2 regions of the Streptomyces sp. NPDC037271 genome follow, and region 1 is predicted to be linked to the other one. Evidence: riboswitches for the same ligand, from Rfam matches in the RefSeq annotation. Region 1 holds a riboswitch; the other holds the start of a gene.
The links. Region 1 has a riboswitch for thiamine pyrophosphate ahead of thiO (glycine oxidase ThiO). Riboswitches for the same ligand answer to the same signal wherever they lie in the genome.
Positions count from the first base shown of each region.

Region 2: it holds a riboswitch for thiamine pyrophosphate, as region 1 does, so the genes downstream of both, ACZ7G3_RS32410 (thiamine ABC transporter substrate-binding protein) here and thiO (glycine oxidase ThiO) in region 1, are expected to answer to the same signal.

Region 1 covers NZ_JBVJVN010000004.1:48,721-55,845, forward strand. The annotation lists gene ACZ7G3_RS10065 (deoxyribonuclease IV) at 1-759, opposite strand, end outside; gene pknB (Stk1 family PASTA domain-containing Ser/Thr kinase) at 807-2,753, opposite strand; gene ACZ7G3_RS10075 (thiazole synthase) at 2,975-3,772, opposite strand; gene thiS (sulfur carrier protein ThiS) at 3,775-3,975, opposite strand; gene thiO (glycine oxidase ThiO) at 3,972-5,171, opposite strand; TPP riboswitch at 5,169-5,280, opposite strand; gene ACZ7G3_RS10090 (avidin-fold protein) at 5,333-5,683, shown strand; gene ACZ7G3_RS10095 (NAD(P)/FAD-dependent oxidoreductase) at 5,773-6,987, shown strand; gene ACZ7G3_RS10100 (Rv2175c family DNA-binding protein) at 7,121-7,125, shown strand, end outside.
Region 2 covers NZ_JBVJVN010000030.1:36,049-43,173, forward strand. The annotation lists gene frr (ribosome recycling factor) at 1-490, shown strand, start outside; gene ACZ7G3_RS32400 (phosphatidate cytidylyltransferase) at 490-1,653, shown strand; gene rlmN (dual-specificity RNA methyltransferase RlmN) at 1,820-2,932, shown strand; TPP riboswitch at 3,010-3,115, shown strand; gene ACZ7G3_RS32410 (thiamine ABC transporter substrate-binding protein) at 3,194-4,282, shown strand; gene ACZ7G3_RS32415 (ABC transporter permease) at 4,327-5,928, shown strand; gene ACZ7G3_RS32420 (ABC transporter ATP-binding protein) at 5,948-6,967, shown strand; gene ACZ7G3_RS32425 (maleylpyruvate isomerase family mycothiol-dependent enzyme) at 6,993-7,125, shown strand, end outside.

The DNA.
Region 1 (7,125 bases):
GCCGGAGCCGATGTTCTCGTGCCGGTCCTTGTGCGCCCCCGCCACGTCCTTGGAGTCGTTGGCGTGGATCAGCCTGAGCCGGCCCTCGCCGACCGTGTCCACCAGCAGGTCCAGGGTCTGGTGCATGCCCGACGGGCCGGTCAGGTCGTGCCCCGCCGCGAAGATGTGGCACGTGTCCAGGCACACCCCGAGCCTCGGGTGGGCGTCCAGCGCCTCGAAGTACGGCCCGAAGTCCCAGGTCCGCGAGCACAGGGAGGCGCCCTGTCCGGCGGTCGACTCCAGGAGCAGGTACGGGTCGTCGTCGTGGGTGAGCTCGTCGAGCAGCGGAAGCATGTACTCCCGTACCTGCTTCAGCGCCACCGCCCGGTCCCGTCCGCCGGTCGCGCTGCCGGTGTGCACGACCACGCCGAGCGCCCCGATCGCCCGCCCGCGCCGCAGCGAGTGCCGCAGCGAGTCCACCGACCGCTCCACCGTCGCCTCGGTGTGCGAACCGAAGTTGATCAGGTAGGGCGCGTGCACGTAGGCCGGGATCGACCCGGCCGCGCAGGCCTCCCGGAACGCCTCGTCCTGCTTCGGGTTGCCCGCCGGGGTGGCCCAGCCGCGCGGGTTGGCGACGAAGACCTGCACGGCCTCCGCCTTCAGCTCACGGGCGTAGGACAGGCCCACGGAGTGCAGGCCGCCGGCCACGGGGACGTGGCCGCCGACGGGGTTGCGGGGGAGGCCGGAGGCGGGGGAGGGGGCGGACTGTTGACTGTTCACCCATTCAGGGTGTCACGCGCTCCCGCCCGTCCGGACCGTGAGAGCCGTCACCTGATGGTGATCTTGATGGTGGAGCCCTTGGGCGCCGTGTCCCCGCCCTCCACGGACTGCTCCTTCACGGTGTCGCCGAACAGTCCGAGCAGACCGCGGTCCTCCTCGACGTCGAAGCCCGCGTCCTTCAGCGTCCGCTTGGCGTCGCCCACGCTGTCGCCGACCACGTCCGGGACCTCGATCATCTCGGGGCCCTTGGAGACCGTGAGGGTCACCGTGTCGCCCTCGGCGGCCCGACTGCCGGAACCCGGCGTCTGACGGGCGACCCGGCCCTTGTCGTGCTCGGAGTTCACCTGCTCGTCGGCGACCTTCACCTTCAGCCCGGCCTCGGTCAGCTCGGCCCTCGCGTCGGCCAGGTCGTCGCCGGTGACGTCCGGGACGTCGATCGGGCTGCCCTTGCTGACGACCAGGGCGACCGCGGAGCCGGCGCGCACCGTGGTGCCCGTCCTCGGCTTCGTGGAGATCACGAAGCCCTTCGGCACCTCCTCGCTGAACGCCCGGGTCACCATGCCCGGCTCCAGCCCCTCGCCCTTCAGCACGGTCCGCGCCCGGTCCAGCTTGTAGCCCTCGACGTCCGGCAGCTTCACGGTGTCGGGGCCGTCGGAGACCGTGAACGACACCGAGTCGTTCTTGCGGATGCGGGCGCCCACCCCGGGATCGGAGCTGATGACCTTGCCGCGCTCCACGGTGTCGCTGTAGGCGTGCTCGACCTTGCCCACGTCCAGGCCCGCCTCGTCCAGCCGGTCCCGGGCCTGCGCCTCGGTCTTGGACAGCAGCGCGGGCACCTTGGTGAACTGGCCGGAGTTGATGTACCAGACACCCGTGCCGACGCCGAGCACCAGCAGGACGGCCACGACGACCGCCATCGGGCCGCGCCGCAGCTGCGGCCGCCGGCGCCGGGGCGGGGCCGGCTCGGGAGCCGCCAGCCGACTGGTGCGGTTCACCCCGTCCGCGGGGAACGCGCCGTCCGGGCCGTCGCCCTCGTTGACGGGGAGCGGCCGGGGCAGGGTCAGCGCGCGGGGGATCACGCTCGTGCGGTCCTCGGCGTTGTCGTGCTCCCCGGTGAGCGCCTGCGGCGGCACCGCGTCCAGCTGGTCCCCGCTCAGCGCCCCGCGGGCCTGGCGGGTCTGCGAGAGCAGGGCCACGGCGTCGTGCGGACGGATCTCCGGGTTGCGGGCGGTCGCCGAGGCGACCAGCTCGTCCAGCTCGTACGCCATCCCCGGCACGGCGGCCGACGGCGGCGGCACGTCCTCGTGCAGATGCTTGTAGAGCACCTGGGCGGGGGAATCCCCCTCGTGAGGCTTGGCGCCGGTCAGCATCTCGTGCAGCACCACGCCGCACGCGTACACGTCGACCCTCGGATCGGCGGCGCCGTGCTCGATCTGCTCGGGCGCCAGGTAGGAGACGGTGCCGAGGACGGCTCCGGTGGTGCTGGTGACCGTGTCGACGGCCCGGACCAGTCCGAAGTCGGCGACCTTGACCCGGCCGTCGTCCCCTATCAGCACGTTCTCCGGCTTCATGTCCCGGTGCACGAACCCGGCCCGGTGCGCGGCGCCCAGCGCGGCCAGCACCGGCTCCAGGATGTCCAGCGCGGCCCGCGGCCGCAGCGCCCCGCGCTCGCGCAGCACGTCGCGCAGGGTGCAGCCGGCGATGTACTCCATGGCCAGGTAGACGTACGCTCCCTCGGCCCCTTGGTCGAACACCTGTACGACATTGGGGTGGTCGAGGCGGGCCACCGACTTCGCCTCGCGGATGAACCGCTCCACGAAGGTGGCGTCGGCCGCGAGCGTCGGGTGCATCACCTTCAGCGCGAGCACGCGGTCCAGGCGGGTGTCCACGGCCCGGTAGACCGTGGCCATCCCGCCCACCGCGATCCGCGCCTCGACGCGGTACCGGCCGTCGAGCACCTGCCCGACGAGAGGGTCCTGAAGGGTCGTGTCCACGCAGGCGAGTCTACGAGTCACCACGGACACCCGGCGCCGCCGCCGAGCAGCGGGGGCGGTACTGCAGCCCATCTGTGACGTGCCCGACGCGGAGCCGGGCCCATGCCCGCGCACGGCAGGCCCCGGACGGCGACGGACCCCGAGGGCGGAACCCCCCGCCCTTGCGCGACGGGAAACGGGTGGTGCGCCGGACGGAGACGAAACGGCAGGTCAGCACCGGGTCACTGGAAAGCGGGCCGCTCAGGGTCCAGGACGGCCAGGCCCTCCGAGGGAGACGACGCCTGCGCGAAACGCCGCCGCGGGATCCGCCCGGCCCGCCGGGCCAACCGCCCCGCCTCCACCGCGCACCGCATCCCCTCCGCCATCAGCACCGGCTCCTGCGCCCGCGTCACCGCCGAGGCGAGCATCACACCCGCGCACCCCAGCTCCATCGCCAGCGCCACGTCCGACGTCGTACCGGCCCCCGCGTCCAGAATCACCGGCACGCGCGCGTGCTCCACGATCAGCTCGAAGTTGTGCGGGTTGCGGATGCCGAGCCCCGACCCGATCGGCGAGCCGAGCGGCATGATCGCGGCGCACCCGACGTCCTCCAGCTTGCGTGCGAGGACCGGGTCGTCGTTCGTGTACGGCAGCACCGTGAACCCGTCGTCGACCAGCGTCTCCGCCGCGTCCAGGAGCTCGATCGGGTCGGGCAGCAGGGTGCGCTCGTCGGCGATGACCTCCAGCTTGACCAGGTCCGTGCCGAGGGCCTCGCGCGCGAGCCGGGCGGTGAGGACGGCCTCCCCGGCGGTGAAGCAGCCGGCCGTGTTCGGCAGCACCCGGATGCCGAGCTTCTCCAGCACCGACAGCACGGACCCGTGCACCGAGGCGTTCACCCGCCGCATCGCGACGGTCGTCAGCTCCGTCCCGGCCGCCACCAGCGCCCGCTCCAGGACGTCGAGGCTGGGCGCCCCGCCGGTGCCCATGATCAGGCGGGACCCGTAGGCCGTACCGCCGAGGACGAACGGATCGTCGGCCATGGTCAGCCTCCTTGGACGGCGGTGAGGACTTCGACGCGGTCGCCGTCGGCCAGCGCGGTGGCGGACCACCGCGCGCGCGGGACGACGGTTTCGTTGAGGGCGGCGGCCACCCCGGACGGCGCCGCGGTGAGCGTGCCCACCAGGGTGTCCAGGGCGGTGCCGGGAGCCACCTCGCGCGGCTCGCCGTTGACGGAGATGTTCATGCGGGCTGCTCCGAGAGTTCCGGGAGTGCGGGGGCGGCGCCGAAGCGCCGGGGGGTGAAGGGGCGGGCCTCGGCCGGCAGCTCCCCGGTGGTCAGGACGTCCGCCATGACGTCGCCGGTGACCGGGGTGAGCAGGACACCGTTGCGGTGGTGGCCGGTGGCCAGCAGCAGGCCGTCCAGAGCGGTCGGGCCGAGTAGCGGGGCGTTGTCCGGGGAGCCGGGGCGCAGACCCGCCCGGGTCTCCGCCAGGGGCAGCTCGGTGATGCCGGGTACCAGCTCGTGGGCGTCGCGCAGCAGCTCGTACACGCCGCCCGCGGTGACCGTCGTGTCCCAGCCCAGTTCCTCACTGGTGGCGCCGACGACCAGCTCGCCGCTCTCCCGGGGCACCAGGTAGACGTGGTTGCCGCGCACCACGGCGCGCACCGTCCGGTTCAGCAGCGGCCCGTGCGTCCGCGGCATCGTCAGCCGCAGGACCTGCCCCTTCACCGGCCGCACCGGCGGCAGCACGTCGTCCGGTACGCCCGTGAGCCGCCCGCTCATGCTGCCCCCGGCCAGCACCACCCGCCCGGCCTCCAGCGCGGTGCCGTCCGCCGTGACGACGCCCGTGGCGCGTGCGCCGCCGCGCCCGACGGTGAGCCGGTCGGCCCACACCCGGTGGAAGACGACGCCCGCGCGTTCGCAGGCGGCCACGAGCGCGCCGGCGAGGCGCCGGGGGTCGATCTGATGGTCGCCGTCCACCCGGAGCCCGCCGCGCACACCGGGCGCGAGCATCGGCTCCAGACGCCGGCACTCGCGCCCCGGCAGCCACTCGGACTCCAGGCCCGAGCGCTGCTGGAGCGCGTGCAGTTCCCGCAGGTGGGCGCGGTCGTCGGCGTCCAGGGCGACGGCGAGGGTGCCGCACCTGCGGTAACCGAGGTCGTGGCCGGTGAGGTCGGCCAGCTCCGCCGCGAAGTCCGGGTACCGGCGGGCGGAGGCGAGGTTCAGGGCGAGCAGCGTCTGCTCGCCGTAGTGCAGTTCCGTGACGGCGGCCAGCATCCCGGCCGCCACCTGGGCGGCGCCACCGCCCGGTTCCGGGTCCACGAGCGCCGTGACGAGCCCGCGCTGCGCGGCCCGCCAGGCCGTGACCAGGCCGATGATCCCGCCCCCGACGACGAGGACGTCGGGGGTACGTGACGACGTGTGTGGCGGAGACGACATGGGCGTCCAGCCCCTCCCTTCGCCGGCATGACCCGGATCAGGTTCGTACGGTCGGAGGCCGCCAGCCTCCCTCTCAGCCCGGTGCGTCCGGGCTCCCGCGAGTGCTTTACGTTGGCCACCCTAGCCCGCAGCGCACCGCACTCGTAAGGGAGCCTCCTCCCATGGCACGTTCACTCGACGGTCTCGTCCTCGCCCCCGTCGCCGACCAGGCGCCCGGCCAGGTGGGCACGCGCACCCGCTTCACGTATCACGAGGAGGACGGCGCCGTATGGGCCGAGTACGCGGGCGGCGACGTCGTCCGCGGCCGCCTGGTGGGAAGCAGGGAGGGCGACCGTCTCGACTTCCGTTACGTGCAGCTCAAGACCGACCGCAGCACGTCGTCGGGCCACTGCGTGTCGACCGTCGTCGAGCTGCCGGACGGGCGGGTGCGCCTGGAGGAGACCTGGGAGTGGGAGTCGCAGCGGGGCAGCGGGACGAGCGTTGTGGAGCAGGTCACCGCGCACGGGCACTGACCGGCGAGCCGCCGGGTGTCTAAGGTGATCAGGTGAGCGAGCAGACGCAGGAGCAGACCCGGGAACGGGGAGCGGACGCGGAGCGCCGCGTGGTCGTCGTGGGTGCGGGCATGGCGGGGGTGCAGACCGCCGTCGCCCTGCGGGAGCAGGGCTTCACCGGCGCCGTGACGCTGATCGGCGCGGAGCCGCACCAGCCGTACGACCGCCCCCCGTTGTCCAAGGCCGTCCTGCTCGGCACGGCCGAGGGCTCCGCCTTCGACGTCGACTTCGAGGCGCTCGGCATCACCCTGCGGCTCGGCTGCGAGGCCCTGGGCGTCCGCCCCGGAGCGCACGTCCTCGACACCTCCGCGGGGCCCGTGCCGTACGACGTCCTCGTCCTCGCGACCGGCGCCGAACCGATCCGGCTCCCCGGCGCGGAGGGCGTGCCCGGCGTGCACCTGCTGCGCACCCTGGACGACGCCGAACGGCTGCGCCCGGTGCTCGCCCGGCAGCACGACATCGTGGTCGTCGGCGCGGGCTGGATCGGCGCCGAGTTCGCCACCGCCGCGCGTGAGGCGGGCTGCGCGGTGACCGTCGTGGAGGCCGCCGACCGGCCCCTCGCCGGTGTGCTGCCCGACGAGGTCGCCGCGAGGATGGCGGACTGGTACGCCGGTGCGGGCGCCGTACTGCGCACGCACGCGCGCGTGGAGCGCGTCGAGCCCGGTGCCCCCGGGGAGCCCGGCCAGGTGGTCCTCGACGACGGCTCACGGCTGCCCGCGGGCGCGGTCGTCGTCGGCATCGGCGCCCGGCCCGCCACCACGTGGCTCGCCGGCTCCGGGATCGGCCTCGGCGCGCACGGGGAGGTTCTGGCCGACGACCGCCTGCGCACTTCGGCGCCGGACGTCTACGCGGTCGGCGACTGCGCCTCCTTCCCCTCCCGACGCTACGGCGAGCGGCTGCTCGTGCACCACTGGGACAACGCCCTCCAGGGCCCGCGCACGGTCGCCGCCAACATCGTCGGCGCCGCCACCGACGAGCCCCCGGCGGCCTACGACCCGGTGCCGTACTTCTGGTCCGAGCAGTTCGGCCGCTTCGTCCAGTACGCCGGTCACCACACGGCCGCCGACCGCACCCTGTGGCGCGGCGACCCCTCGGGGCCCGCCTGGACGGTCTGCTGGCTGCGCGAGGACCGCCTGGTCGCCCTGCTGGCGGTGGGCCGCCCCCGGGACCTCGCCCAGGGCAAACGCCTGATCCAGGCGGGCACGACGATGGACCCGCGGCTGCTGGCCGATCCGGCGAGGCCGCTCAAGGCGGCGACGGCGTAGGCCTCCCGTCCGGGTTCTCCCGCCGTCCGCGCTCCCGGTCCGGTTCGCCGGCCCGGGGCGTGGGCCCGGTTCGCCGGCCGGGGTCGGACGGGTCCGGTTTCCGACTGTCAGTGCCAGATGGCAGGCTGGAGCTGTGAC
Region 2 (7,125 bases), on a different contig from region 1:
CTTCGCCGCGATCCGCACCGGCCGTGCGCACCCGGCGATGTTCAACAAGATCGTGGCCGACTACTACGGCGCGCTGACGCCGATCAACCAGCTGGCCTCGTTCTCCGTGCCGGAGCCGCGCATGGCCGTGGTGACCCCCTTCGACAAGAGCGCCCTGCGCAACATCGAACAGGCGATCCGCGACTCCGACCTGGGCGTCAACCCCAGCAACGACGGCAACATCATCCGGGTGGTGTTCCCCGAGCTCACCGAGGAGCGCCGCCGCGACTACATCAAGGTCGCCAAGAGCAAGGCCGAGGACGCCAAGGTCTCCATCCGCTCCGTGCGCCGCAAGGCCAAGGACACCATCGACAAGATGGTCAAGGACGGCGAGGTCGGCGAGGACGAGGGCCGCCGTGCGGAGAAGGAGCTCGACGACACCACCGCCAAGTACGTCGCCCAGGTGGACGAGCTCCTCAAGCACAAGGAAGCCGAGCTGCTCGAGGTCTGATGAACGACTCTTCCTGGGGAGCGCCGCCACAAGCCGGGTACTGGGGGCCGTCCGACCAGGGACCTGTCCAGGGCGCTGCCCCGGCGGGTCCCGCGTACGATGCGCACTACGCGCAGCAGACTCGCCCCATGCCCATCGTGCCCGACGTACCCGAACACGGCGGAGACCAGGATGACGAACAAGGGGCCGCTCGGCTGAGCGGCCCCTTGTTCCGAGACGAGCCGTTCCGCGACGATCCGTATCGCGGCGAGAATCCGTCGGCGCAGCCGTATGCGGCGGTGCCGCAGAATCCGGAGCCCATGCCCGACGCCCCCCAGCCGGCGCAGCACCGGCCCCAGCCGCAGAAGAAGAGCGCGGGGCGCGACCTGGGTGCCGCGATAGGGGTCGGCCTCGGGCTCGGCGCGGTGATCGTCGCCTCGCTGTTCGTCGTCAAGGCCGTCTTCGTCGGCGTGGTCGCGGTCGCCGTCGTGGTGGGCCTGTGGGAGCTGACCAAGCGGCTCCAGGAGCGCAAGGGCATCAAGGCGCCCCTCGTGCCGCTCGCGGTCGGTGGCGCGGCGATGGTGGTCGCCGGGTATGTGCGGGGCGCCGAAGGCGCGTGGGTCGCCATGGCGCTCACCGCCCTCGCGGTCCTCGTGTGGCGGATGACCGAGCCGCCGGAGGGCTACCTCAAGGACGTCACCGCGGGCCTCTTCGCGGCGTTCTACGTGCCCTTCCTGGCGACGTTCGTCACGATGATGCTCATGGCCGACGACGGCGCGCGGCGCGTGCTGGTCTTCCTGGTGCTGACGGTCGTCAGCGACACCGGCGCCTATGCCGTCGGCTGGCGCTTCGGCAGGACCAAGCTCGCCCCGCGCATCAGCCCCGGCAAGACCCGGGAGGGCCTGCTCGGAGCGGTGGCGTTCGCGATGGCGGCCGGCGCGCTGTGCATGCAGTTCGTGATCGACGGCGGCACCTGGTGGCAGGGTCTGCTGCTCGGCCTCGCGGTCGCCGTCAGCGCCACGCTGGGCGACCTCGGCGAGTCCATGATCAAGCGGGACCTCGGCATCAAGGACATGGGCACGCTGCTCCCGGGCCACGGCGGCATCATGGACCGCCTGGACTCGCTGCTGCCCACGGCGCCGGTGGTGTGGCTGCTGCTGGTGATCTTCGTCGGATCGGGTTGACAGGCTTCAGGTAGTCTGGAAGGGCCCGCGCTGCTGCGGGCCCTTTCGTGTGTCCCCGCCGACGCGGGGACAGTCCGGTGAGGTCTCCTGGCTTCGGCATGGCTGCCGTCGTCCCCGCGTGAGCGGGGATTCGCCGAGGCCCGTCGTTTTGAGGAGTTGTCCGACCGTGGCCCGTCCCGCCCCAGGTGAGCTCACCTTCGCCGCACCCCGCGGAGCGAAGCGGCCACCGCGGCACCTCGCCGACCTCACGCCCGCCGAGCGCAAGGAGGCCGTCGCCGCGATCGGCGAGAAGCCGTTCCGCGCCAAGCAGCTCTCGCAGCACTACTTCGCGCGGTACGCGCACGACCCCGAGCAGTGGACCGACATCCCGGCCGGCTCGCGCCGGGGGCTCCAGGAAGCTCTGCTGCCCGAGCTGATGACGGTCGTGCGGCATCTGTCGACCGACCAGGGCAGCACGCGCAAGACGCTGTGGAAGCTGTTCGACGGGACGCTCGTCGAGTCCGTCCTCATGCGCTACCCGGACCGGGTGACCATGTGCATCAGTTCCCAGGCGGGCTGCGGCATGAACTGCCCGTTCTGCGCCACGGGGCAGGCGGGCCTGGACCGGAACCTGTCCACCGCCGAGATCGTGCACCAGATCGTGGACGGCATGCGGGCCCTGCGGGACGGCGAGGTCCCGGGGGGACCGGCCCGGCTCAGCAACATCGTGTTCATGGGCATGGGCGAGCCCCTCGCCAACTACAACCGCGTCGTCGGTTCCATCCGCCGCCTCACCGACCCCGAGCCCGACGGACTGGGCCTCTCCCAGCGCGGCATCACCGTCTCGACGGTCGGTCTCGTCCCGGCCATCCACCGCTTCACCGGCGAGGGCTTCAAGTGCCGCCTCGCCATCTCGCTGCACGCGCCCGACGACGAGCTGCGGGACACCCTCGTCCCCGTCAACACGCGCTGGAAGGTGCGTGAGGTGCTGGACGCCGGGTTCGAGTACGCGGCCACGTCCGGGCGCCGGCTGTCGATCGAGTACGCGCTGATCCGGGACATCAACGACCAGGCGTGGCGCGGCGACCGGCTCGGGCGGCTGCTCAAGGGCAGGCCCGTGCACGTCAACCTCATCCCGCTCAACCCGACGCCCGGCTCGAAGTGGACCGCGTCGCGGCCCGAGGACGAGAAGGCGTTCGTGGAGGCGATCGCGGCGCACGGTGTGCCGGTGACGATCCGGGACACCCGTGGTCAGGAGATCGACGGGGCGTGTGGTCAGCTCGCCGCGAGCGAGCGGTAACCTGACCGGCGTCGTACATCGTCGTACGACGTTTCATGCAGAAGTTCGTGCAGAAGTTCAAACGGAAGTACATCTTCATATTCCGACAGGGGAGCGCCACAGCGCTGAGAGTGCGGCACCGGCCGCAGACCCTCCGAACCTGGCCCAGGTCATTCTGGGTAGGGAGATCGGTCACCACTCGAGCTGTTGCGCCCTGCCCGGGACCCTCGCCAGGGTTCCGGGCGGGGCCGCGTCTTCTCCTGGTCACCCAGGAGGAATTCAGTGAGCATCACCAGGAAGGCCACCGCCCTGGCCCTCGGGCTCGGCATGGCCGGCGGTCTGGCCGCCTGCGGATCGTCGGCCGACGACGACGGCCGGGGATCCGGCGACTCCAGGACCGTGACCCTCGTCAGCCACGACTCGTGGGCCGCGTCGAAGGACGTCATCGCCGCCTTCGAGAAGAGCTCGGGCTACAAGGTCCGGGTCCTGGAGGACGGGGACGCCGGGCAGGCCGTGAACAAGGCCATCCTCACCAAGGACAACCCGCAGGGCGACGTCTTCTTCGGCGTCGACAACACGCTGCTGTCCCGGGCGCTCGACAACGGGCTGTTCCAGCCGTACGAGGCGAAGGGGTCCGACCTCGTCCTCCCCGAGTACCGGACCGACCAGGACAAGCACCGGGTCACGCCCGTCGACACCGGGGACGTCTGCGTCAACTACGACAAGGCGTACTTCAGTGAGCACGGGCTGACGCCGCCGGACTCCTTCGACGACCTGATCAAGCCCGAGTACAAGGACCTGCTCGTCACCGAGAACGCGGGCAGCTCCTCGCCCGGGCTCGGCTTCCTCCTCGGCACCGCCGCGAAGTACGGCGACGAGGGGTGGCAGGACTACTGGAAGAAGCTGAAGGCGAACGGCGTCAAGGTCGTCGACAGCTGGGAGCAGGCGTACAACGAGGAGTTCTCCGGTTCGTCCGGCGGCAAGAAGGCCGAGGGCGACCGTCCGCTCGTCGTCTCCTACGCCTCGTCCCCGCCCGCCGAGGTCATCTACGCCGACCCGCAGCCGGCCACCGCGCCGACGGGCGTCGCCACCGGCACCTGCTTCCGCCAGGTCGAGTACGCGGGTCTGCTGAGCAACGCCGGGAACCCCGAGGGCGGCAAGGCACTCCTCGACTTCCTGATCGGCAAGGAGTTCCAGGACGACATGCCGCTGAACATGTTCGTCTACCCGGTGCGGGAGGGCGCGCAGATCCCCGAGGCGTTCCGGAAGTTCGGGCCGCAGGCCGAGGACCCGCAGACCATGGAACCGGCGAAGATCGCCGACAACCGCGACCAGTGGGTCAAGTCGTGGACCTCACTCGTACTCAAGTAGCCGAGCGCGGGCGTCGCACGGGGAACGCGGCGCGGCTGGCCCTGATGGCCGTGCCCGTCGCGTTCTTCGCGGTGTTCTTCGCCTACCCCGTCGCCGCGATCGTCGCGCGCGGGCTGGAGACCGACGGATCCTGGCGGTTCGGGCGGATCGCGGACGTGCTCGCGCAGTCCGACGTCCGGCACGTGCTGTGGTTCACCACCTGGCAGGCGCTGGCCTCCACCGCGCTCACGCTGCTGATCGCCCTGCCCGGCGCGTACGTCCTCGCCCGCTTCGACTTCCCCGGCAAGCAGGTGCTGCGGGCCGTGGTCACCGTGCCGTTCGTACTGCCCACGGTCGTCGTCGGTACGGCGTTCCTGGCGCTGGTCGGGCGCGGCGGGCTGCTCGACGAGCTGTGGGGTCTGCGGCTGGACACCACCGTGTGGGCGATCCTCCTGGCGCACGTCTTCTTCAACTACGCCGTCGTCGTACGCACCGTCGGGGGTCTGTGGGCGCAGCTCGACCCGCGGCAGGAGGAGGCCGCGCGGATGCTCGGTGCGTCGCGGCCGAAAGCCTGGCGGCAGGTGACGCTGCCCGCGCTCGCGCCCGCCGTGGCCGCCGCCGCGCTGATGGTGTTCCTGTTCACCTTCACCTCCTTCGGCGTCGTCCAGATCCTCGGCGGCCCCGCCTTCTCCACCCTGGAGGTGGAGATCTACCGGCAGACCTCCCAGATCTTCGACCTGTCCACGGCCGCCGTCCTGACCTTGGTCCAGTTCGCCGCGGTGGCCGCCGTCCTCGCCGTACACGCCTGGACGGTACGGCGGCGGGAGACGGCCCTGCGGCTGGTCGACGCGGGCACGACCGCGCGCCGGCCGCGCGGGGCCGGGCAGTGGGCGCTGCTGGCCGGGGTCCTGGTCACCGTCGCCGTGCTGCTGGTGCTCCCGCTCGCCGTGCTGGTCCAGCGGTCCCTGGGCGCACCCGGCTTCGGCTACTACCGCGCGTTGACCCACGAGGACGGCGGCGCCTTCCTCGTCCCGCCGATCGAGGCGATCGGCAACTCCCTCCAGTACGCCGTCGCCGCCACCGCCATCGCCGTGGTGATCGGCGCGCTGGCCGCCGCCGCGCTCACCCGCCGCGACGCGGGCCGCTTCGTACGCGGCTTCGACGCGCTGCTGATGCTGCCGCTCGGGGTGTCCGCCGTGACGGTCGGCTTCGGGTTCCTGATCGCCCTGGACGAACCCCCGCTGGACCTGCGGTCGTCGTGGATCCTCGTGCCGCTCGCCCAGGCGCTGGTCGGCGTCCCGTTCGTCGTACGGACCATGCTGCCGGTGCTGCGGGCGGTGGACGTACGGCTGCGGGAGGCGGCGGCGGTGCTCGGGGCGTCGCCGTGGCGGGTGTGGCGGGAGGTCGACCTGCCGATGGTGCGGCGGGCGCTGCTGGTCGCGGCCGGGTTCGCCTTCGCGGTGTCGCTCGGGGAGTTCGGGGCGACCGTGTTCATCGCGCGGCCCGACAACCCGACGCTGCCGGTGGCCGTGGCACGGCTGCTGGGGCGGCCCGGGGACATGAACTACGGCCAGGCGATGGCCCTGTCGACGATTCTCATGCTGGTGTGCGCGGTGGCCCTGGTGGTGCTGGAGCGGCTGCGGACCGACCGGAGCGGGGAGTTCTAGGAATGCGGGGGTTCTCGGGATGCTGCTGAGCCTTGAGGGCGCGACGGTCCGCTTCGGCGGCCGGGCCGTGCTCGACGCCGTCGACCTGGAGGTCGCCGAGCACGAGGTGGTGTGCGTGCTCGGGCCCAGCGGCAGCGGCAAGTCGACGCTGCTGCGGGCGGTCGCCGGGCTCCAGCCGCTGGACGCGGGGCGGGTGACGCTCGACGGGCGGGACCAGTCCGGGGTGCCCGCGCACAAGCGTGGGGTCGGGCTGATGTTCCAGGACCACCAGCTGTTCCCGCAGCGGGACGTGGCCGGGAACGTCGCCTTCGGACCGCGGATGCGGGGCGCCTCCCGCACCGGACAGCGGGAGCGGGTGGCGGAGTTGCTGGAACTGGTCGGGCTGCCGGATGCCGCTCGCCGGTCCGTCGCCGCGCTCTCCGGCGGTGAGCAGCAGCGGGTGGCGCTGGCCCGCGCCCTCGCGCCACGGCCCCGCCTGCTGATGCTGGACGAGCCGCTCGGCCAGCTCGACCGCTCGCTGCGGGAGCGGCTCGTGGTGGAACTGCGCGAGCTGTTCGGCCGGCTGGGTACCACCGTGCTCGCCGTGACGCACGACCAGGGCGAGGCCTTCGCGCTCGCCGACCGGGTCGTCGTGATGCGGGACGGGCGGATCGCCCAGTCGGGGACGCCCCTCGAGGTGTGGCAGCGGCCGGCCGACGCGTTCGTGGCCCGCTTCCTCGGTTTCGACAACGTGGTGGAGGCGACCGTGGCCGGGCAGGTCGCCGGCACCCCGTGGGGCAAGGTGCCGGTCCCCGAGGACGCCTCGCAGGGAACGCGCACCCTGCTCGTGCGGCCTGCCGGGGTCCGCCTGGTGTCCGCCGACGCGGGCCTGCGCTGCACGGTCACCGCCCGCACCTTCCGCGGTACCCACGTCGCCGTCCACCTCCAGCCCGAGGACGCGCCGCGCCTGGAGGCGGCGTGCGCGCTGCGGGCGGCACCGGAGGTCGGGGAGGCGGTGGGGGTGGAGTTCGACGTGGCGGAAATCGTCGTGCTCCGATGATCGCCCACCTCGTAGGGTGACGGGCATGACGCGTCTCGCACACGACCGCTACTGCGATGAAGTCGCCCATCAGGCGGGCCGGTTCGGGTCCGTGCTGTCCTCCGGCGCCGACCTGTCCGCCACTGTGCCGACCTGCCCGGACTGGACGCTGGAGGACC